Regions from separate parts of the Nostoc sp. FACHB-190 genome, predicted to be linked through region 3. Evidence: riboswitches for the same ligand, from Rfam matches in the RefSeq annotation. Region 3 holds a riboswitch; each other region holds the start of a gene.
What was found. A riboswitch is a leader RNA that binds a small molecule or an ion and turns the genes downstream of it on or off. The one in region 3 is predicted to bind cobalamin.
Positions count from the first base shown of each region.

Region 1: linked by a shared signal. The riboswitch ahead of H6G28_RS08110 (DUF1636 family protein) and the one ahead of H6G28_RS00680 (DUF1636 domain-containing protein) in region 3 are both predicted to bind cobalamin.
Region 2: linked by a shared signal. The riboswitch ahead of cobG (precorrin-3B synthase) and the one ahead of H6G28_RS00680 (DUF1636 domain-containing protein) in region 3 are both predicted to bind cobalamin.

Region 1 covers NZ_JACJQW010000005.1:44,825-52,829, forward strand. The annotation lists gene H6G28_RS08090 (serine/threonine protein kinase) at 1-30, opposite strand, end outside; gene H6G28_RS08095 (leucine-rich repeat domain-containing protein) at 286-1,860, shown strand; gene hemB (porphobilinogen synthase) at 2,095-3,096, shown strand; gene H6G28_RS08105 (FAD/NAD(P)-binding protein) at 3,105-4,337, shown strand; cobalamin riboswitch at 4,451-4,593, shown strand; gene H6G28_RS08110 (DUF1636 family protein) at 4,891-5,301, shown strand; gene H6G28_RS08115 (TonB-dependent receptor plug domain-containing protein) at 5,526-7,583, shown strand; gene H6G28_RS08120 ((2Fe-2S) ferredoxin domain-containing protein) at 7,629-8,005, shown strand, end outside.
Region 2 covers NZ_JACJQW010000022.1:64,687-72,691, reverse strand. The annotation lists gene H6G28_RS22025 (iron uptake porin) at 1-1,671, opposite strand, end outside; gene H6G28_RS22020 (hypothetical protein) at 1,853-2,329, opposite strand; gene H6G28_RS22015 (precorrin-2 C(20)-methyltransferase) at 2,439-3,143, opposite strand; gene H6G28_RS22010 (precorrin-8X methylmutase) at 3,146-3,772, opposite strand; gene cobG (precorrin-3B synthase) at 4,064-5,560, opposite strand; adenosylcobalamin-variant (AdoCbl-variant) riboswitch at 5,562-5,645, opposite strand; gene H6G28_RS22000 (DUF262 domain-containing protein) at 5,886-7,571, shown strand; gene H6G28_RS21995 (ATP-dependent 6-phosphofructokinase) at 7,965-8,005, opposite strand, start outside.
Region 3 covers NZ_JACJQW010000001.1:138,808-146,812, forward strand. The annotation lists gene H6G28_RS00665 (plasmid replication protein, CyRepA1 family) at 80-3,184, shown strand; gene H6G28_RS00670 (MBL fold metallo-hydrolase) at 3,364-4,140, shown strand; gene H6G28_RS00675 (hypothetical protein) at 4,441-4,872, shown strand; cobalamin riboswitch at 4,981-5,139, shown strand; gene H6G28_RS00680 (DUF1636 domain-containing protein) at 5,162-5,581, shown strand; gene H6G28_RS00685 (cobalt-precorrin-6A reductase) at 5,605-6,360, shown strand; gene H6G28_RS00690 (ArsR/SmtB family transcription factor) at 6,596-6,859, shown strand; gene H6G28_RS00695 (metal ABC transporter ATP-binding protein) at 7,046-7,834, opposite strand; gene H6G28_RS00700 (metal ABC transporter substrate-binding protein) at 7,876-8,005, opposite strand, start outside.

The DNA.
Region 1 (8,005 bases), on a different contig from region 3:
GTGGTGTATTATCTGTTCTATTTGCAGCATCAAACACCTGCTGGCAATTTACGCTAAGGTGATTCCCCTACTATTCCAGGATAGACATTACACAGAGATTTTGGGGGCAGATATTTACCAAAAACCATGCAAAAGTCCCACTCATCTTGATTTCCGAACTTAAACTTGGCTTTGTGCTTCTGTCCTGCGTATATCATTCACGTTAGTTAAATTATTAATTAACTCAATTTCTCGGCTGCTTGTCTAAGCAGCAAATAGTCGTCAGACCTGTATGGCAACCCCAAAATGACTAACGAAGAACTGCTGCAAATTATTGCACAAGCCGCAAAGGACAGCGCAACAGAATTAGACCTTTCCTACAGTGATTTAACAAAACTGCCACCGGAAATAGGACAACTTGTCAACCTGCGATCGCTCAATCTCTTCAGTAATCAACTGAGCATTCTGCCGCCAGAAATAGGACAACTTGTCAACCTACAATCGCTCAATCTCTTCAGTAATCAACTGAGCATTCTGCCACCGGAAATAGGACAACTTGTCAACCTGCAATCTCTCGACCTCAGTTTTAATCAACTTAGTAGTTTTCCAACGGAAATAGGAGAACTTGTCAACCTGCAATCCCTCAACCTCGTTGGTAATCACATTCGTAGTTTGCCGCCGGAAATCGGAAAACTGATCAATCTGCGATCGCTCGACCTCGCTCATACTCGACTGAGGAATCTGCCACCAGAAATCGGACAACTGATCAATCTGCAATCCCTCGAACTCACTCATGCTCGACTGAGGAACCTGCCACCGGAAATCGGAAAACTGATCAATCTGCAATCTCTCAACCTAGCTCATGCTCGGCTGAGGAATCTACCACCGGAAATAGGAGAATTGGTCAACCTGCAATCCCTCAACCTCTTGAGTAATCGCCTGAGCAGTTTGCCACCGGAATTTGGACAATTAGTCAACCTGCAATCCCTCAACCTCGCTGATGCTCGACTGAGTAGCCTGCCACCGGAATTTGGACAACTAATCAACCTACAATCCCTCGACCTCTGTGATAATCAACTGAGTAGTCTGCCACCAGAATTTGGACAATTGGTCAATCTACAATCCCTCAACCTCTTCGGGAGTAAACTGAGTAGCTTACCGCCAGAATTTGGACAACTAATCAACCTAAAATCCCTCGACCTCTGTGAGAATCAACTGAGTAGCCTACCACCAAAATTTGGACAATTGGTCAATCTACAATCCCTCGACCTCTGTGAGAATCAATTAAGTAGTCTGCCATCGAAATTTGAACAACTGGTCAAACTGCGATCGCTCTCTCTTGGTGGTAATCCACTGAGTAGTCTACCATCGGAGATAATACAACTGGTCAAACTGCGATCGCTCTCTCTTGGTGATAATCAACTAAGTAGTCTGCCACCGGAAATAGGAAAACTGGTTAACCTGCGATCGCTCTTTCTTGGTGATAATCAACTGAGTAGTTTGCCATCGGAAATAGGACAACTGGTCAAACTGCGATCACTCTTTCTTGGTGGTAATCAACTGAGTAGTTTACCATCGGAAATAGGACAATTGGTCAACCTGCGATCTATCGACCTCCGAGAAAATCAACTCAGCAGTCTGCCACCAGAATTTGGACAACTCACAAAACTAGAAATTCTGAATCTTGAAAATAATGACTTGATCAATTTACCTTCAGAAATACAGCAACTAACTAACCTCAGAAAGCTAGATTTAAGAGGCGAAACCAATACTCAGTTGCAAATTCCGCCCGAAATCTTAGGCGAGGAATGGGTCAGTTTAGGCGAACCAGCCACAATTCTTAGCTATTATTTCTCTCTGCAAGCCGGACAAGAAAAATGATATTTGCCAATAGAGCATTTAGCAATGCTCAAGAATATTGGTTGTATTTACGTAGTGAGACGAGAAATCAACAGTTTGGGCGATAGCGAGAGGGTAGAACAAGTCAGAGAATTTTTGACTTGTGAATTTTGACTTCCCCGTAGGGCTGTAGATACTGCAAAACCCATTCTCATCAAACAACTGTTATCTTATATATTTATAATAATGATTATCATTTTAATTTAACTTTAACCTATGTCCGTCAAACCATTAAACCTCCTCCAGCGTCCCCGGCGGTTGCGTCGGACTGAAAAGTTGCGCCAGATGGTGAGGGAAACAACTCTGAGTGTGGATGACTTGATTTATCCGATGTTTGTCATGGAAGGAGAAGGGCAGAAAGTAGAAATTGCTTCTATGCCAGGATGTTATCGATATTCTTTGGATTTATTACTCAAAGAAATTGCTGAAGTATCTAGTTTGGGCATAAATGCGATCGCACTTTTCCCCGTCATCCCCGAACATAAAAAAGACGACACAGGTACAGAAAGCTACAACCCAGAAGGATTAGTACAACAAACAGTCAAAGCCATTAAACAAGTTGTTTCCGATATTGTTGTCATCACTGATGTTGCCCTTGACCCCTTCACTACACATGGTCACGATGGCTTAGTTGATGAACAAGGCACAATTTTAAATGACCCCACGGTAGAAGTGTTAGTGAAAATGGCACTTTCCCAAGCCGCCGCCGGAGCAGATTTTGTTGCTCCTTCTGACATGATGGATGGAAGAATTGGAGCAATTCGTCAGGCTTTAGATGCAGAAGGTTACATCAATGTCGGGATTTTGGCATACTCCGCTAAATACGCCTCAGCCTACTATGGCCCCTTTCGAGATGCGTTAGATTCTGCTCCGAAATTTGGTGATAAAAAGACCTATCAAATGGATGCAGCCAACGCTAGAGAAGCCATCAAAGAAGTAGAACTAGACATTGCCGAAGGTGCAGATATTGTCATGGTTAAACCTGCCCTCGCTTATCTAGATATTATTCAACAAATTCGCATAGCCACCCAATTACCAGTAGCAGCCTACAACGTCAGTGGCGAGTACGCCATGATTAAAGCCGCAGCTCAAATGGGTTGGATAGATGAAAAAAAAGTAATTTTAGAAAGTTTGACGAGTATGAAACGTGCTGGTGCAGATTTAATTTTGACCTACTTCGCCAAAGACGTAGCGTTGATCAAGAAGTATGAAGTGTGAAGTGTCCCATGACTAACAACATTGACTTGGCTATTGTTGGTGCAGGGCCTCATGCTCTCACCTTAACTACTCATCTGTTGCAAAAACGGCAGTCAATTAGGGGTAGATTTTCGGTATTTGACCCTAGTGGGATGTGGTTGAGTGGTTGGAAGCAGCAATTTGCCGCTTTAGAAATTCCCCATTTGCGTTCTCCCGCCGTTCACCATCCCGACCCCAACCCGTTTGCTTTACGCAAGTTTGCTGAATCTCGTCCTCAAGAATTATTTCCCCCCTACGATTTACCAGGGACAAAGTTATTTGAGGATTTTTGCCAAGATGTGATTCGAGTTTGGCAGTTGCAAGAGCAAGTAATTCCTCTGGCCGTCAAGGGTATTACACCTTTAGTTGATAATTTACGTCCCAAATTTCGCCTTGATTTGCAAGATGGACAAGAGGTAATTGCTCGGCGGGTTGTCTTGGCTACTGGTGGTTTTCAAATTCAATTACCAAATTGGGTTAAGGAAATCCCCACAACTTACCCACCAGACAAACTTTGCCACTCACAAAATATTGATTTACGCAAATCACACTTGACTGGTAAGAGAGTTTTGATTGTCGGTGGTGGGTTGACAAGTGGACATTTGGCTATCGGCGCAATTTCTCGCGGTGCAAAGGTGCATTTGCTGATTCGGCGAAATTTAGCAGAGAAGTTGTTTGATGCTGAACCCGGATGGTTGGGGCCGAAATATCTCAAAGATTTTTTTGCTCAATCAAACTGGGAAAAACGCTGGACAATGATTCAGCAAGCCAGAAATGGTGGTTCTATGACACCAGCGATCGCAACTCAACTACGGCGACAAGTGCGGGCTGGTAACATCAGAATTGACGAACAATGCCAAGTTATCAAAGCTGAATGGTTGGGTGAAAATTGGCGCGTCGAATGTAGTGATAGTAGCCGACATGAGTTTGATTACATTTGGCTTTCCACTGGGACTAAATTCGATGTCACAACTGAACCCCTATTAACAGATATCCTCGCAGCTTATCCCACTCCCATCATCAAAGGTTTGCCAGTATTAGATACTAGCCTGCGTTGGCCTGGCTGTGAGTTATTTATTATGGGTGGTCTTGCTGCTTTACAAGTCGGCCCAACAGCCAGAAATTTATCAGGTGCAAGAATGGCTTGCGAAAAAATTGTTCCAGCCATTGTCAAACCAAGTGTTTCCTTTTCTCCCAGCATTAGTACAGCCAAAGCCAGTTGAAGGATAGGGTATGGTATATTTCCACTGGGAACTTCCAAGAGGTTGAAACAACTTTTGCAAAAAACATTTTTGCTGAGTAATTTATTTCTTGGAAGTTCCTGACTGTGGTATTATCTACGCAATAACAACTCGGTTCTGGTGGGGAACAGCCATCAGAGGTAACGGGGAAAGCCCGGTGTGAATCCGGCACTGTCCCGCAGCTGTAATGAAGTTCATGCTTCAAAGTCAGAATGCCCGCCGAAATTACAACTAACTCCCATCTGCGAGGTACAGATGAATAACTTTGCTAATACTCTCTTCATCAAGAAGTGTAACTTTCTCATAGTTGCAGACCGAAGCCATGCAATCGCAATTTCTATGAGATTGTAGAATCTTCCCTACAAATATTAATACTGACACAAGGTTAGAGATACAAGCCTGAAAACCCATTTGTATCCTCACCTTGGCCTTTGCATATTTACATTATCTCTAGCCAGGTTTGCGCCCATACTCCCCGCAAACCTGAAAACTCTAGCGTGCATTTCTTGTCTTCATCAGCAATGTTTCAAAATTAATGAACAACAAACAACATACTTTATTCGTCTGCACAACCTGTGCGAGTGTGTGGCAAGATGGCAAGCGGGTTGGTGAAAGTGGCGGACAGCAGCTATTACAACAACTACAACAACTTGCACAAACTTGGGAATTGCAAAATAAATTTTCCATTCAAGGTGTTGAATGTATGAGTGCTTGCAGTCATGCTTGCGTTGTCGCCTTCCAAGCAGAAGCGAAACTCACCTATCTTTTTGGCAACTTAGCAGTTGATGACAATGCATCCGCCATCCTGCAATGTGCCACTCAATACTACAGTAAGCCAGATGGGTTACTACCTTGGTCAGAACGTCCAGAAGCTTTAAAAAGAGGCATCTTAGCCAAAATCCCACCCCTCAGTAAATGGGCAAAATTACATCACAATTGCTGTTAATTCAACACCAGTAGTTTATCAATTTCGTAGTAAGGACTTTAGTCCTTAAAACTCCTAGCACTAAAGTGCTTACTACAAACTGAGAAACTAGCTTGCAAATTGCACCATAAGCATGATAATAATAATCATTATCAAAATAGCCTCCTGGCTGAGAGTTTTTGCAAAAACCTCAAATCTTTAGTGACAACAAAATTTTTTAGTTATACAGGTGGCTGAAATTACCAATGCGTAATCAATTTATCGCCAGATGGGGAACTCAACTTATCGTCTCCAGCGTAACTATCACCGCAGGGATGCTGTGGGAAAATTCCAGCATCATCGCCACAGAAACTGCACAAGCAGAAGAAAAAGAACCAGATATTGAACTCACAGTTATTGACAAACTCCTCAATGAACCTGTATTTTCCCCTTTTCGCCGCGAGGGAACAGTAAAAGATTCCACCCGTCCGGTGTATGTGATTACTGGCGAAGAAATGGAAGCGCAAGGTGCAAGAACTGTCAAAGAAGCACTGCGATTTCTTCCTGGTATTTTAGGTGACGGTACTGTTGGGACAGAAGTAAACGCTTTAAGTGGTCAATTTATTCGCGGTTCTAATACTGGTCAAGTATTAATATTGCTTGATGGAAGACCAATTAATAATCTAGGTGGCGGTGGTTTTGACCTGTCAGAATTTACCACGAACAATATTGAAAGAGTCGAAGTCTTACCCGGAGGTGGTTCAACTCTTTATGGTTCAGATGCAATAGGTGGGGTAATTAATATTGTTACCCGTCGTCCTACAGAGCAAATTACCACAGAAACTAAAGTTAATCTTGGTTCCTATGGATTGAACCAACAAAGCATTCAAAATAGTGGAAAATCCGGTGATATTTCTTGGGTAGTTGGATATAGCCGGACTCAAGCACAAAATAATTATCGCTTTCGTATTCCTGAAGCTAACTTTGAGGGGACAAGAACGAATAATGACGCACTCTTTAATAACTTTAATGTCAAATTAGAAGCAAATTTAGGAAAACGTAACACCTTAACCCTCTCCACCTTATATTTAGGTAAAGAACAGGGAGTACCTGGAGGCGTACCCATTCCTGTACCTCAATTTGGACAGGGATTTTTTAACTCTCTCACTGATAATAATCGCAAATACACAGACCAAGTTCTCACCGATTTAACCTGGAACTCTAAATTAGGAAGCGGCGATGATTCACTCTTAACAGCGAGAGTTTACGCTGACTTTCTCAACACTCGTTTTGATAATCGTAGCGGTGCAATTACATCTCAAAATCGCTTTGATACCAAACAGGATTCCTATGGTATTCAAGTTACCCATAATTGGAATGTTGCCAATAATCAGACTTTAGTTTATGGCTTTGATTATCGTAATACCAATGTACGCAACACCACATCTAATTATGGGACAAACATCACCAGAGAAAATTATGATGATGCTATAGGTCAAGGGGCAATTTTTGGTAAGTATGAAATTAATTTTTCTCCTAATTTTAGTATGAATTTAGGAGTACGGCAAGATTTTAGTAGTTTGGTGAATGGTTCGTTTACTTCGCCATCTGTAGGAGCAAAGTTAGCGGTATCAGATTCAACTACAATCCGAGCCAACTATATCAGAAACTTCCGCGCTCCAACCATAGCGAATTTATTTAATAATAATCCGACTAATATTGGCAATCCTAACCTCAAGCCAGAAAAAGGGGATAGTTTTGATGTGGGAATTGACCAAAAGTTAGGGAATATTGGCTTGCTGAGGTTGACATTTTTTAGTAACCGTGTTTCTGATACAATTGCCTTTAAAAGACTCACACCGCCTGTCAATGGAAATACAGGAACTTGGGAAAATATCGGTTTGGTACAAACTACAGGAATTGAAGCTTCTTTAAATTTACAGTTGGCGAGGAATGTCTATGCTTTTGTGAATTATACGGCGAATGATCCGCGTATTTTAGAAAGTGCTAATCCGGCGGAGGTTGATAAGGAATTAAGATTTGCAGGTGCAGATAAATTAAATTTGGGTGTGTCTTATGAAAATCCTCAAGGTTGGTATTTGGGGGTGTTGATGAACTCTTTAAATGGGTATCCCACTAATAATATTAATACGGAATTTCTTTCGGGGTATACGACTTTTGATTTGAAGATGCGTGTGCCGATTAGTGATAGTTTGGTTTTAACTGGGAGTTTGGATAATCTGTTTGATCAGCGTTATCAGTTGTTTCCTGGGTTTCCTGATGGGGGGAGGATTTTTCAGATTGGGTTGAGTTCTCGGTTCTAAAGAGTTTTTCACGCAGAGGCGCAGAGGCGCAGAGGAGAGTTAGAAATGAGTGAGTTTAATTGTTGGGTGACACCAGTTAATGAGGTAGTTAAGGAAGATTTAGCTACGGGGGGGTTTGTTGAGTATGAATATTTTGATTGTGGGAGTGATGTTTTAGCATCGTTAGTTTATACTTTGTTTGAACAAAATTGGCAGCAGGTTGGGATTGCTCATATTGTTCAAGGTAGTGTTTTAGAATTGGAATTTAATGCACCACCAAAGCTTTGTATTCTCTATGATGGCTATTTGACGGTAGCGGCTGAGGGTTGGCATTTACATTTATGTATTGATACTAATTTTGGCGGGCCTTTGTGTAAAACTCCTGTGGAGGTGAGGAAGCAACGTTTAGTTTCCCGTGCGGCTTTTTATCGGCGGTTTAATTC
Region 2 (8,005 bases), on a different contig from region 3:
GTTACTAGCAGTAATTTTGGGGGGTTGTCCCACTAAAATACCGCCGAGATTTCCCGCTTTACCTAAATTTGGTAAGGCTGCAAATACCATCCAATTAGTAGTTTCTACACTACCAGAGAGGTTAGCTGGTTTTGAAGTAGAAAAACCACCCCAACCGCCCAACTGTAAATTATCATTTAAACGCCATGCCACAGTTGCACCAACCGCATGGGTATTAAAAGCTGTAGTGGGTGCAAATGGCGAAATTAATTGCGCGTCACCAATGCCAGTACCGAGTAAATCATTGGGGGAGTGGGAATATATGTAATGTACGCCGACATCTAGATTGTCGGTGGGTGCGAGAGTGAGTTGTGCGCCTGCGCTATATCTACCACCAAATAAGCCAGCTAAATTGGCATTTCCGGGAAAACTGGGGATTTCCGAACTGTACACACCTTGAAGACTGATGCGATCGCTAATTTCCCAGTCAAAACCTATACCACCAGTCCCATTCCCAATATTTAAAATCGGATTTCGCTGACCAAATTGTGAAATTGCCCCATCTCCAGAACCTTCTAACGGGTTAATTCCACGAAAAGTTGTAGCAGCATTCACCCCAGTCGAACCCACCACAACTCCTAAATTATCTGCCAGTAAAAATCGATAAGATAAATCATTAATAACTACTCTATTTTCAGTATTTGATTCAAAACTCAAGCGCCCCATATTATGAGAAATTAACGAGGCATTAGAACCTAAATTTCCTGCCGATAGCCCTGTAATTAATAAATCTTTTCCGGTAAATGATGTTGCTAAAGTTAACTGGACACTATTTGTAAAAGTTAGATTAGTTTTACCTTGCCGTTCTGGCACACCATCTCTAGGAAATAAATCCACATTAGTTGTATTTGTACCTTGAAGACTAAAAATAGCTTGACCAAATAATCGAGTTGTAGTAGAAAACTGATGAGCTTTTAATTCAATATTTTTATTTTCTAAAACATCAACACGTTGCGCTATTTCCTGTAATTCTTTTTGAAATGCACTTTGTAATCTTTGGATTTGGTCTAAGTCTGCTTGACTAATAGTATTACTTTGAGTTTTAGCAATTAATTCTTGAATTTGATTCAGACAAATATTTAAACTATGAGCAAATTCATAACGATTGACAGCACTATTACCCAAATACTTGCTGTTGCTATTTCCTGCAATACAGCCATAACGCTCAACTAAAGACTGTAAAGCACTAAAAGCCCAGTCATTTGGTTGGACATCATCTAATTGCGATACCGATGTTACTTGAGACATCTGATCATCTGATTCAGCAGTGTCAGAAAACTCTGGTGCTGCGGGAGATTCTGGAGAAATTGGGAGTTGAACTGCTGGTGAAATTTCTGGTGGAGTTTCTACTGGAATTTGCGAATCTTGGGAACTAGTATTTTGAGGGATTTTATTCAGTAGATTTTGATACTGCTGATTTACAGGCGCAGTCATAGCCTCGGAAGTACTATCCGGCGGCATAAATTCCGGTGGAGTAATTTCCGCAGGTGGAGAAATTTCTGATAAATTCTCGGTTTTTATCTGCTGTATTTCTGTGTCTGACTGAACTACAGGCGGTTCTGGTAAATTGTTGGGTGGAGATGTTTGCCCGGCTGTCAATACGCCTAGCATCAGTAGACTTAGGTCGCTCATGGTATATCTGTTGACTAACACCAATATTTCTTTTGACAAAGTTTTTTGGTGTTCTTCAGGATATTTCTGTATAAAAAGTTATAAAAAGTCTGAAGTATCAAAAGAGGGAGGGGGAATTGAGGAAATATTTTCCCCCTTGCTCCCCGCTCCCTGCTCCTTGTCCTCTTCTCTCTGTTCCCTCTTATTCCGACTGGCTACAGTATTTATTCAGATCATTCATTAAAGTATCTGATTCTTTACCAGCAGTTTTAGCAACTGCGCTTAAAGCGGTATCAATGTCAGTTCTGGCTTTTTTGATTTTTTCTCTACCAGTTGGTGAAGCTTCGGCTGTTTTCGCAGCAGCCAAAGCTTTAGCAGCCTTAGCAATACCATTACTGAGGTTATCAAATACCTTTTGAAAACGACTTTGATATTCTTTGAGTTTGGGATCTGCCAATTTTAATTCTTCTAAAGATGTATTAATCGCTTCTAAATCTTTAGATAGTTGCAAGCTAGTAACTGCTTGCTTACCTTTATTTTGATCAATAAGAGCATTTCCTTCGTTCACGACTTGAATTAGTCGCTGACATTGGGAGGTTTTATTTTCACAACCAGTAACTAATAAAGCGAGACTAAGACTCACACTAGTAATAAAACTATACTTACGCCACACAGAGATTCATACCCCACCAGCTGTAAAATCCAGACAATCGTAACTAATAATTTCCTCAATTGTGGGAAGTGTTGCGTTAATTTCCGTAAAAAAACTGTGATAATTAATGCCAGTTCTATAGGCGATTTTTACTGGGGATAACAATCATAGCAAAATAAGGTACTTCCGCCGGATTAACTTCATCTAGGGGGACGATTCTTTGCTGTGTCATGGTTGCCCGTTCAATATATAGTGCGCGTGATGCCAGTCCTAATTGATGTAAGATATTGCGTACTTTGGTAAAGTGGCGGCCTAGTTTCATAATTGCGGCGGCATCGGTGGCTAGTAGTTGGGTGATGAGTTCTTCGGCTGGGAGTGGGGCTGGTAAAACTGTCAGAATATCGTTGTAGTAGGTGAAGGGTACGCCTAAAGCCACGGGACAAGCCATAAGAGAGGAAACGCCAGGAACAACTTCTGTATGGTAATGCTCAGATAAGCGTGTGTATACATACATAAATGAACCGTAGAAAAACGGATCGCCTTCACACAGCACGACAACATCACGTCCAGCAGCGAGGTGTTGGGCTATTGGTTCAACTTCTTGGTCGTAAATGGCTTTGGCTTTTTCTGGTTCTAGGGCGCGGGGGAGGTGAAAGGCGACTTCGGTTTGGTTGCCTGTTAAATATTGGGAAACGATCGCCCGCGCTATACTTTCTTTATCGGTGGCTGATTGATAGGCAATTACAGGTGCAGTCTGCAATAACCGCAGTGCTTTAATCGTCAACAGTTCGGGGTCGCCAGGGCCGACACCAACTCCATACAAACGGCCTTTGGTTGTCATGATTATTCTTCCTCCGTTGCCAAGGCGTTAACTGCGGCGGCGGCGATCGCACTGCCACCCCGCCGACCATATAATGTCATAAATGGTACATTCCGGCTATCTGCTGCTAAGGCGGCTTTTGATTCGGCTGCACCAACAAATCCCACAGGGAAACCCAAAATCACGGCAGGTTTCGGCGCTCCTTCATCCAGCATTTCGAGTAACCTAAATAGTGCGGTGGGTGCATTACCAATGGCTATAACTGAATTTTCTAGATGCGATCGCCATAATTCTAAAGCGGCGGCTGACCTTGTATTACCAAGTTTTTGGGCGAGTTCTGGGACTTCGGGATAATTCAGGGTGCAGATAACTTCGTTATTGGCTGGTAGTCGCCGCCGCGTAACTCCTTCCGCCACCATCCGACAATCGCATAAAATTGGTGCGCCAGCTTTGAGGGCGGCGCGTGCTGATTGTACTGCTGTGGGTGAATATCCCAAGTCAGTTACAATATCCGTCATTCCACAGGCATGAATTAGACGTACAGCTACTTTTGCTACATCTGGTGGCAGGGCATCTAAGTTAGCTTCTGACCGAATGATCGAAAAAGAATTACGGTAAATTTCGTTAGCGTTGCGGATATAGTCGGACATTTTTTGGTTATAAACAGCAGGTTACAGGGGACAGGTGATAGGTGATAGGTGATTTGTACATTTGTTATCTAAAGTTTGATTGTTTACTGATATGGGAGTTACACAAAATTATGAAAGAACGAACCGCAAAGGACGCAAAGGACACGAAGTTATAAGAGTTTGAGAGAGTTAGGACTTACGCACAGGTTAGGGAAAAACAAACCACAGAGGCGCAGAGGTCACAGAGGAATGAGAGTTTGAGAGAGTTATTGAGTAAGTCTTATTAATACTTAAGGAGTCAGTTGACAAGAATCATGTTTTGATGGTGCAAGGACGTAACTCTTTTAATCGGTTAGTACCATAACGATTGACAAATTCTCCAAAAGATTCTTCGGAATTAAGGCTGTGAATTTTATAGATTTTGAGCATTTGTTCAATAATTACGGGTAATTCTGTAAAACTTACATCTTGATAGATTTTCTGACCGAATTGTTCGAGACTATCACGATCGCCGACATAAATGTGATAACTTTCTATGTTGCGATCGCTCACACCCAGTAAAGTGATGTCACCTGTGTGATGTTGGGCGCAAGATTTTGCACAGCCGCTAAAGTGAATGTTAATCGGGCGATTTAGCTGAACACGATTTTTGAGATAATCGGCTAATGCTAAAGCATGACTTTTAGTATCGGTAGCCGAAGCCGCACAACCGCGTTTACCAGAACAAGCAACTAATGTACTTTGAATATTAGTGACGGTGAAATCTAAGCCTAAGTTAGTTAGGTGATTTTGAACATCAATAACGCACTGTTGGGGAATATCCGTGATGAGTAAATTTTGCCAAGGTGTGAGTCTGATGGTTCCACTACCATATTTTGCTGCTAAATTGCCCAAACGCCGCAACTGCTGACTTGTTAACCGACCAAGGGGTAAGACGACACCAATATAAAACAAATTTTCTTGGCGTTGGGGATGAATCCCAATATGCCAGAAACCTGCTTCCTTTATTGTTGGGGAAGGTTGAGAACGCTGCAAAGTAAAACTTAAACGCTGTTCAACTTGCTGAAGATAATTTTCCCATCCCAAACTGTTGATAACTGCTTGTAACCGTGGCTTGCGCCTAAGTTGAATATCAGTATGCTTTAAATAAACATCTGCTAAAGCTGCCAAAACAGACAAACATTGTTCTGGTAACAATATAATTCCTGTATTGATGGGTGGTTGGCTTTTGATGAAACTTAGATATAAGCAGAAGTAAACTTGAGTGTCGATTAACTCAGCCCTCAACAGGATATCATTGAGGCGATCGCTTACCGAAACTTTCCCACCGCCATCAAAGCAAACACTAAACTTAGCTGAGAGTGCTGATAGTTCCGAATGTGCTGCTAAATAAGCATCCCAGCTTTGAATTAAAGGGCGAGTATCGATTAATTCTTCTGGGTCGATACCTGCTGTTGGGCTAGTCATAATATTACGGATGTGGTCTATAGCCGAATTGTGAGACCCTATACCCAAATTTTGCAGGTGTTGTAAAACTTCGCTGCTGATACCCTGGCTAATTTCTCTGATTTGCAGGTTGGCGCGATTTGTGACATCCACATAACCACCACCTTGCATATCTGCAATCTGTGCGATCGCCTGACATTGTTTACTATTAAGTATCCCTCCTGGTATTCTCAGGCGAGATAAAATTCCATCTTGAGCAGATGTAGCGTAGAATAACCCCGGACAGGCTGTAAATCCCGAAACCAACGTCTCAACTCCTTCTCTGTGCAACGCAGAGAGTAGATCATCATGTCTTATAGACACACCCGGAGTTGGCATTCTGACTTGGGATTTCCCTTCACAGCTGCGGCACAGTCCCGGAATTTCACCGGAGTTTCCCAACTCCAAGTCTTAGTAATTTACCATGAGACCGTCTTCGCCATACTCTATGCTTCACATTTTTTTCATCAATGATTGGTGAATAATTACAGATCCCCGACTTCTTAAAGAAGTCGGGGATCTTAGCCGTGCAATTTTCGTACATCAAATATGATTGTATAAACTGTACTGCTATCAAATATTGCTCTTCAAGTTGGGAAAACTAACTTTAGTGACAGTGTAATCTACTACGCCGCTAAAGGAGATACGCATGAGTACAGTTACCATTCAGGCTAATCAACTTCCTATTCACAAAGTATTTAGCGATGATTTTATTTTTACGATTCCTCTATATCAGCGTCCTTATGCTTGGACAACGGAACAAGCTGGAGAACTTTTTGAAGATTTAATCAGTGCTTTAGGAGATAGTGACGAGAAGATTGATGATATTAATCCATACTTTTTAGGTAGTATTGTACTTATTAAAGGAGATACAACGGATGCTAAGGTCATTGATGGTCAACAGCGTTTGACTACAATTACTGTGCTATTAGCTGCTTTAAGAGCATCTGTTAGTAAAGAATATAAACATATATTAACTAAATACTTATACCAAGAAGATCCTTTTGAACCAGAAAATAATATTTATAGGTTGACTTTACGTGAAAAAGATACACCATTCTTTAAAGAATATATTCAATCTGAAAGTGGTCTTGAAAGATTGAATGTTTTGATTGATAGTAAACTATCGGATAGTTGTAAAAATCTAAAGCATAATGCCTTGCTTTTTCTGGACAAGCTGAAAGTAATACCAGAATCTCAACTTATTCGCTTTATTCAGTTTCTTATTAAACGTTGCTTTATAGTATTAGTCTCAACTCCAGATATTGAATCTGGTTATCGAATATTTTCAGTATTGAATAATCGAGGTCTTGATTTATCACATGCTGATATTTTAAAAGCAGAGATTATTGGAAAAATCCCATCGGAACATCAGGATAAATATAGTGAAAAATGGGAGAACGTAGAAGAAAGATTAGGACGTGATACATTCAAAAGCCTTTTCTCTCATATTAGAATGATTCATGGGAAATCAAAACCTCGTGAAAGTATACTTAAAGAGTTTAAAAAAGATGTTAACCCATCACCTACAGAATATCCTCAGCAGTTTATTGATAAGATTTTACTGCCTTTAGCTGATGCTTTTTATGACATCCAGTATCAAGTTTACGAAGGAAGTTTATGGACAGATGAAATTAATATATTGTTCCAATGGTTGCAATTTATTGACAATTCTGATTGGATACCACCAGCTATTTTTTATTTATCGCAAAATTATCATAATCCTGAATTATTATTGCGATTCTTTTCAGACTTAGATAGGCTGGCTTCTTGTTTAATGATTCAGCGTGCTAATATCAATGAACGTATTGAACGTTATAGCAAGTTACTACACGCTATTGATAATCGAGAAGATTTGTATACGCCAGATTCACCATTACAATTGACTTCTAAAGAAAAAGAAAATATCCTCAAAATTCTGAATGGCGACCTTTATTTAATCAAGAAAATCAGAAGTTATGTTTTGCTGCGCTTAGATTCTGCCCTTGCTGAAGGAAAGCCTGCTTATACTTTTTCTAATATTACAGTTGAACACGTACTACCACAAAATCCATCTGCTGATAGTGAGTGGTTAACCTTGTTTCCTACTCAGGAAGATAAGGAAAAATATGTACATCGGTTAGGTAATTTAGTTTTACTATCTTCTGCGAAAAATAGCATGGCTCAAAACTTTGATTTTGAGACTAAAAAGCAGAAATATTTTACAACGAAGAAAGGTATTTGTAATTTTGCACTCACTACACAAGTATTGATGGAAAAAGAATGGACATCTGAAATTATCGAAAAACGGCAAAAAGTTTTAATTGACAAGTTGAAAGAACTTTGGCGTTTATAAAATTAGGACTTACGCAAAACACCTCTCAAACTCTTATTTCTCTGTGAACTCTGCGCTACGTCAGTTCGCTCAAGTCGGGAAACCCGCCCACGCGACTGACTCCTCTGTGGTTAGTTCTTCCGTAGCCTGTGCGTAAGTCCTGAATATTAGGTTTTAGTAATGCGATCGCCTCAGTATTGGTGCGTTAGGCGCTCGAATATAGTTTTTGTGATGAATTGAATTACTCACAATCTGCGCCTAACACACCCTACTGGCGTGTCTAGCCTTAAATGTTGCATTACAACTCTCTTGTGGGATGGGCTTCTAGCCCGTCCGGTGCGGGCAGGATGCCCACACCACAAGAACGATATTTTTGCACTACTTTAGTCTAGACAGTCCACTACGATAATTTGACTATTCTCCTAAATAAATGCCTAAACCACGAGCAGTTTGAA
Region 3 (8,005 bases):
CTTGGTAGTTGCCGATCAAAAAAATCGGGGTAGGCATGATAAGGTTTAAATCCTATCGTTTCTTTTCGCGCTTCTCATCATGTATCTACACTATCTAGAACCCAAACACCTTGAAGAATTAGTCAAGGGCAGTAGTATAGATTTACACCTAGCGCAACTCAATTTTAAGTCTCTCCAAGGTGCGATCGCCTACGAATATCTGTTAATCTCCGAACTACTCCCGCGCACAAACACAGGTATGCTAAAAAGCGGCTGGTTGCAGCGTTACAGTCATATCACGGCTGGCGGTTGGTGGTGTGGGGGACTTGATCCGCTAAATAATTGGCAACCAATGGAGTGGGGATGCTTTAAGCCAAATCAACCCCGCATCAAGGATAATGGCAAACCAATCAAATACGAACACCCCCCTAGCACACCCACCAGGGTATTTTGTCTGCGGGTGACGCAGGAAATTTGGCAAGAAACTGCACAGCGTTATAATCTCGACTTACCTGAGAATATCAGCGTTGATGTTAACGGCGAAGCGGTGGGTTTTTGGGAATGGGTGATGGAACAGAACATCCCCGTGATTATCTGCGAAGGTGCAAAAAAGGCGGCTGCTCTGTTATCACAAGGCTATGCTGCGATCGCAGTTCCGGGAATTACTAGCGGTTATCGAGTCGTCAAAGATGGATTTGGTAAAGTCACCCGTCGTCAACTCATTCCTGATTTAGCGTTGTTTGCGACTGCAAAACGCCACATATATATATGTTTTGATTTTGAAACTCAACCTAAGACTATAGCAGCAGTGAATAATGCGATCGCTCAACTTGGCTGCTTATTCCAAGAAAAAAATTGCTTAGTTAAAGTTATCGAATTACCAGGGCCAGAAAAAGGTGTTGATGAACTCATAGTTGCTAAAAATAGTAGCGCCTTCGATAAAGTTTATCGCCAAAGTGTTGATTTAGAAATCTACCTCGCCCACACCAAACCACATACAGAATTAACTATTCCGGCTGCACTCACCATCAACCGTCCCTATTTAGGTGAAATAGCCTTTCCCAACTCAGGTTTAGTCGGCGTGAAATCCGCCAAAGGCACAGGTAAAACCACAGCATTACAAAATATTGTCCAACAATCTAAAACCAAAAACCAGCCCATCTTATTAATTACCCACAGAATCCAACTCGGAAAATTTTTATGTGACAAAATTGGGATTCAATGGGGTTTAAACAATAATAATAATTTATTCTCATACTTTGACAGTCCAACTACCGCTTCTTTGGGTTTATGTATTGACTCCATTTGGAAAATAAATGTCGATCAATGGCAAGGTGGCATAGTTATCTTAGATGAAGTTGAGCAATTATTATGGCATTTATTAAATAGTGATACTTGTAAGAATAAACGTGTCAAAATCTTAAAAAATTTCCAAAAGTTAATCGCCACAGTTTTACAAACTGGCGGTTTAGTCATTGCCCAAGATGCTGATTTATCAGATGTATCTTTAGAATATTTGCAAGGTTTATCAGGCATTAAAATCACACCTTGGTTACTTGTCAACCAATGGCAACCTGCACGCGGTTGGGATATCACCTTTTATGATTCACCCAACCCCACACCTTTAATTCATCAACTAGAATTGGATTTACTTGCAGGACGTAAATGCTACGTCACTACCGATAGTCGTTCTGGACGATATAGCTGTGAAACTATTGAAAATTATCTCAAAGAACGGTTGGAAAAATTACGCTATCAATTTCCTAAAAGCTTAGTAATTAGTAGTCGAACTACAAATACACCTGACCATCCAGCAGTTGAATTTGTTGGTAATATTAATCAAAAGATTGGTGAATACGACACGATTTTTGTGACTCCCAGTCTAGGAACTGGTATTAGTATTGATGTGCAACATTTTGATAGAGTTTATGGCATATTCCAAGGTGTAATTCCCGATGCCGAAGCCAGACAAGCCTTAGCCAGAGTTAGAGATAATGTCCCTCGGATTGTTTGGTGTGCTAAACGAGGAATTGGTTTAATTGGTAGCGGTAGTACCAACTATCGTTTATTATCTGATTGGTATCAAGCCAATCAACAAGAAAATTTAGCTTTACTGAGTCCACTGCATAAAATCGATGTAGATTTGCCTTTAGTATATGACCCAATTCATTTACGAACTTGGGCAAAATTATCTGCAAGAGTTAATGCTTCTATCCGTCTTTATCGTCAGTCTATGCAAGATGGATTAAGCACTGACGGACATCAAATTTGGCTGCGGAGTAATGCAGTTCACAATAATATTATCCGAGATTTACGTTTAGCCTTTTTAGCAACTGACTCTAGTGATTTAGCAACACGCAAGCGATTAATTTTGGAAATTGTCAAAGTCCAAAGAGATTGGACAGATAAGCGGCAAAAGGCGAAAGATATTAAACGGCAAATGAAAGACATCAAGCTCAAAAATCAATTAGCTACTGCCAAAATTATTGCCGACGCTCCAGATATAAATTATGTAGAATATCAACAGTTATCATCTAAAAATTCTCTCACAGATTTAGAGCGTCATCAAATACATAAATATACGCTCAAACAAAAGTATGGTGTCGAGGTTACACCAGAACTCAAATTAAAAGATGACCAAGGTTATTACTCCCAATTATTAATTCACTATTATTTAACCCACGAAAGTGATTATTTTCATGTTAGAGACCAACATGAATGGCAACAGCAATTACTGTTAGGTGAAGGTAAAGTTTTCTTGCCAGACATCAAGACTTACACTGTCAAAGTTGAAGCGATGAAAGCTTTAGGAATGCTAGAGTTTATTGACCCAGCTAGAACTTTTATTGAAAATGACCCTGATTTACTTTGGTTGCAAGATGTTGTTTATCAACACAGTCAACATATCAAACGGGTTTTAAGCATTAACTTAGTTAGGGAAGAAGCCGTTACTTCTCAAATCAAAATACTCAGCAAGTTACTCAAGCTATTGGGATTAAAGTTAAAAACTGTTAATGAAGGTTATCAAATAGACCCAGTAACTTTTTATGATAGCAGAGATAAAATATTTACCGCTTGGTACAAACGAGATGAGTTGATGTTAGCTAATTTTAAAGGTGTACAATTGGAAATCAAGGATTTTTCTAATTGGAAGTTTGAGCCTGTTAAGCAGCAGTCTGTATTAGCTGGTTTATCCACAAGATGAATTACATTCTTTTGAATTGATAATTACTACAGGAATTTTATTTTTACTTGATCAATAACCTCTGAGTATGAGTCAAGCATACTGAGGAGTTTCATCAGTCTTTAGCTTTGACTAAAGACTGATATGCAATAACCAAAACCATCCGTAATAATAAAAGCAGGTGTTACTTCGGTTTGGTTATGTACTTAACTTGGTTAGACAACAATAGTTGGTTAATTGAAATGAGTGGTCAACGGATACTAGTTGACCCTTGGCTGGTTGGTGAATTAAGTTTTGGCTTAGATTGGCTGTTTAAAGGTTCTCTCACACAAGAACGCTTAATTTCAGAGCAGATTGATTTAATATTGTTGTCTCAAGGTTTGCCAGACCATGCACATGTGCCGACATTAAAGCAACTTGACCATAAAATTCCGGTTGTGGCTTCGCCGAATGCAACCAAAGTGGTTCAAGATTTGGGTTACACTTGTGTCACTTGTCTGGGGCATGGTGAAACTTTTACTTTTAATGATCAACTAGAAATTCGGGCTTTACCTGGTTCCCCTATTGGCCCGACTTTGATCGAAAACAGTTATTTGTTAAAAGAATTAGCTACTGATTTCACACTTTACTATGAGCCGCATGGCTATCACTCGCCACAGTTAAAACAATTTGCACCAGTGGATGTGCTAATTACGCCAACGGTTGATTTGACATTACCGTTAGTCGGCGCAATTATTCGTGGAACAAATAGTGCTTTGGAAGTAGCTAAATGGCTGCAACCACAATTTATCCTACCTACAGCAGCAAAGGCAAATACAACCTATGAAGGGTTGATGGTGAATTTTTTAAAGGCTGTGGGGACTGCTGAAGATTTGCGGACTTCTTTCCAGAACAACAATCTTACCACCCAGGTGTTAGAACCTAAACCCGGCGATCGCTTGGAATTAAACTTACAAAATCGCGTCTTAACTTGTTAGCTTTAGTGTAAGCGATCGCGTAAAATATAAATAGAGCGATCGCTAATTTTCTCCAACCAGTCTAAAAACATTTTACAGAAAGACGCTTATCTAATCTGTAAACTTGCTAAATTTTTATCCGTCTTTTCTGGAATCAGACTACTGTGACTGTAGTTACTCTTTACAAGTATCCACTCCCTTAACCAAGCCATAATTCAACCATTCAGGTGAATTCAGCAAAACAAGTCTTAAGTTATAGAACAAATATTAATACTAGTTAATTTTTATCCCAACTATTACACAGAACCGAGGTATAAGCTTATGAAAATCTCAACGATCACAACTTCTTTTCTTACCATCGCTTCTTTAATTTTGTCTGTTGGAATTTCATCTGCTCAAGCGAATGGTGAAAAAATCTCACACAATGGTAATGTTGCTAATACTACAACACATGGGCGAGTAATCACTACATCTGTTAACTCTTATATGTCGCCCAGTAATGTTGCTAATTCTCATGTTATGCAACCACTGAATCTAGTTTATCTTGCTTATCAAGGTAATTTAGTATCACAGGGTATTCCCGGTGGTAAGACTTTGATATTTCAACACCAGAGCGGTAATGTTAAGGCAGAAGATTTGGTAAAAGCTGCCATTAATGCCAAAAAAATCCCCAATCAGTTTTTATACAATCCCAGCTATCTCACTGAGGTTAATGTACAATTAGCGTACCTAGAAAAAACTTTGGCTCATTAAATTGAAATAGCCAAGATAAAGTAAATTCCACAAGCTTTGGATGAAAGAAAGACTAGGGGTTAGAGGCTAGAGGCTAGTATTTTTTACTCAGCACTTTCAACTCAGTTTATGATAGGTAAAATATTCGGTTTTGGTGGGGGTCAGCCACCAAAGGAAAGGGGGAAAGTTCGGTGAAAATCCGGCGCTGTCCCGCAACTGTGAAGGAAAGTTAGAAGCTTTACAAGCCACTTTCCCAGTCAGAATGCCCGCCGAATTATAAAATTAAGTCCATCACATCTGCGAGGTACGGATGACTGCTGCCCATACTACTATTACAAGTGATTCTGAGACGATTTCTGCCCACACTCATACTTTATTTGTTTGCCAGACCTGTGCCAGTGTTTGGCAAGATGGTAAGCGTGTAGGTGAAAGTGGTGGTCAAAAACTCCTGCACCAAATTCAGCAATTGGCGCAAGATTGGGATTTGCGCGAGGAATTTCCGATTCAAGCGGTTGAATGTATGAGTGCTTGTAACCGTTCTTGTGTTGTTGCTTTTGCCGCTAAAGGTAAGTTAACTTATCTGTTTGGTGATTTAGATGTTGATAGCAGTGCGGCGGCTGTTTTGGAATGTGCTAGTCAATACTACGCTAAAACTAACGGTGTATTGCCTTGGTCAGAACGACCAGAACCATTGAAACGAGGTATATTAGCGAAAATTCCACCGTTGTAAGTAAAGTGCTGAGTACTGAGTATATACGTGTTTTAATTTTGGGTGGAACCACAGAAGCGGCGGAACTGGGTGCGAGAGTTGCAACTATTGACGGGATTGAAGCGATCGCATCTTTAGCCGGTCGCACCCGTGAACCCTCACGTCCCTCTGGAAATGTGCGAATTGGTGGTTTTGGTGGCGTGGATGGACTGGTAGAATATCTGCGTCAAATGAAAGTTGATGTGTTAATTGATGCTACCCATCCCTTTGCCAATCAAATATCTGACAATGCGGCGGCGGCAGCCAATGAAGTCGGGATACACAGATTAATGTTAATCCGTCCCGCGTGGGAGAAAACAACAGGCGATCGCTGGATTGAAGTAGATAGTAATGCAGCCGCCGCCGATATTTTGCCAAACCAAGCCAAACGAGTATTCTTAACAGTTGGTAGACAAGAACTCAGCACCTTTGCCCATCTTCAAGATATATGGTTTCTGATGCGGATGATTGACCCGCCTGGAAAAGATACTTTAGTACCACCAGGAATAATATTGTGCGATCGCGGCCCTTTTATCCTAGAAAATGAACGGAAAATTATAGTTCAGCACAACATTGATACCATTGTGAGTAAAAATAGTGGTGGTGATGCAACTTACGCTAAAATTATTGCCGCGCGAGAACTAGGCGTACAAGTTGTTATGGTCAAGCGTCCCTCAGTTCCAATGGGAGAAAAAGTTGCAGATGTTGATGGTGCAGTGACTTGGTTATTAGGTAAATTAGAAAGTCAGAGTATAGGGTAAAATATTTCAGTTAAGGCTAAAAATTCTAGTCAATATCATCAATATTTTGTTGTTGGACTGCGAGATCCCCGACTTCTTGAAGAAGTCGGGGATCTCATAAATCCCATAACATATCATCTACTATATATACTTTTTAAGTAAACAAATGATTCAAAATACTCCTATATCAACTATAGATAGTGATATTGCACCCGCAACTACCGCAGAATTTCTCCATATTGAAAAAGCCCAACGTATGGCCGAATTTTTTAGCTTTTTAGGTGATCCTAATCGGTTAAGAATTCTTTCTTTTTTGGCGCAAAAAGAATTATGTGTGAGCGATTTAGCCACATTATTAGATATGAGTGAATCTGCGGTTTCACATCAACTCAGAAATTTACGTGTTATGCGGTTAGTTAACTATCGCAAACAAGGCCGCAATGTATTTTACCGCCTTCATGATAATCATATTCTCCATCTTTATCAGGTAGTAGCTGAACACCTTGATGAACCTGAATGAAGAAGGCAGAAGTCAGAAGACAGAATGAATACCCATAAATAAATATTAGAGGCTTAAAAACCAAGAGTTGCGGAGGTAATAATGTCTCTCTAAAACCTCCTGCCTCCTGCCTTCTGCATCCGGTTGGTGAGCGGACTTGTACTGAGCGCAGCCGAAGTAGCCGAACCACAGCCTCCTGCCTTCTATTTAATTATGATTATGGTGATAACGGGTAAAACCAGGGCCATAAGTTGCTAACAAATTTTCAGGTGATAAAGCAAATTCTGGTTGACCAGTACAAACGACGGTTTGATTGAGACAAAGCACGCGATCGCAATGACGACTAACCATATCAATGTCATGGGAAACTTGTAAAATCGTCCAGCCTTCTTCTTGTTTCAACTCATTAAGTAAAACATAAAAATCGGCTGCACCTTGCATATCAACCCCAGCAAAAGCTTCATCTAACACCAACAGTTTTCGCGGCATAACTAAACAATAAGCTAGTAATACTCGCTTTAGCTGACCACCGCTAAGAGTTCCGATGGGTTGATTCCGCAGATGATAAACTCCAGTGCGTCGTAAAGCTGCTGTCACTGCTGCTGTTTTGTCGCGGTTTTGTTTCCATAATCGAGAAAATAAAGTATGTTGTGTTTTGGCTTTTGGCTGTTGACTTTCTTTCTGCCATCCCAAAGCAATTAATTCACTCACAGAAATAGGAAAACTGCGATCAAAAATGAAATTTTGTGGCATGTATCCCAACCAGTGACGCAAATTTCCTAGTTTAGTAATAGGAGAACCAAAAATTTCTACACTGCCAGCATTTCGTGGTATTAAGTCTAAAATGGCTTTTACCAAAGTGCTTTTACCCGCACCATTTGGCCCAACTATCGCCGTATCTGTTCCTGGGAATAATTCAAAAGAAACATCTCGAATCGCTAAATAACTGCCTTGATATACAGTTAAGCCATCTACTTTTAAAAGAGGTAAGTTCATAAATTAAATTTTGAAAATAACTATAAAATAAGATATTTAGCTTACTGACATGCTGATTCTAAAGTTTGCAAATTTAATCTCATTGCTTTGAAATAGTATTGCGGGTCTTTTTCACCTGTTTCTAAAGAATTTAGAGTTTGTAACTGTAATTTTAAATCTTGCGACAGACTT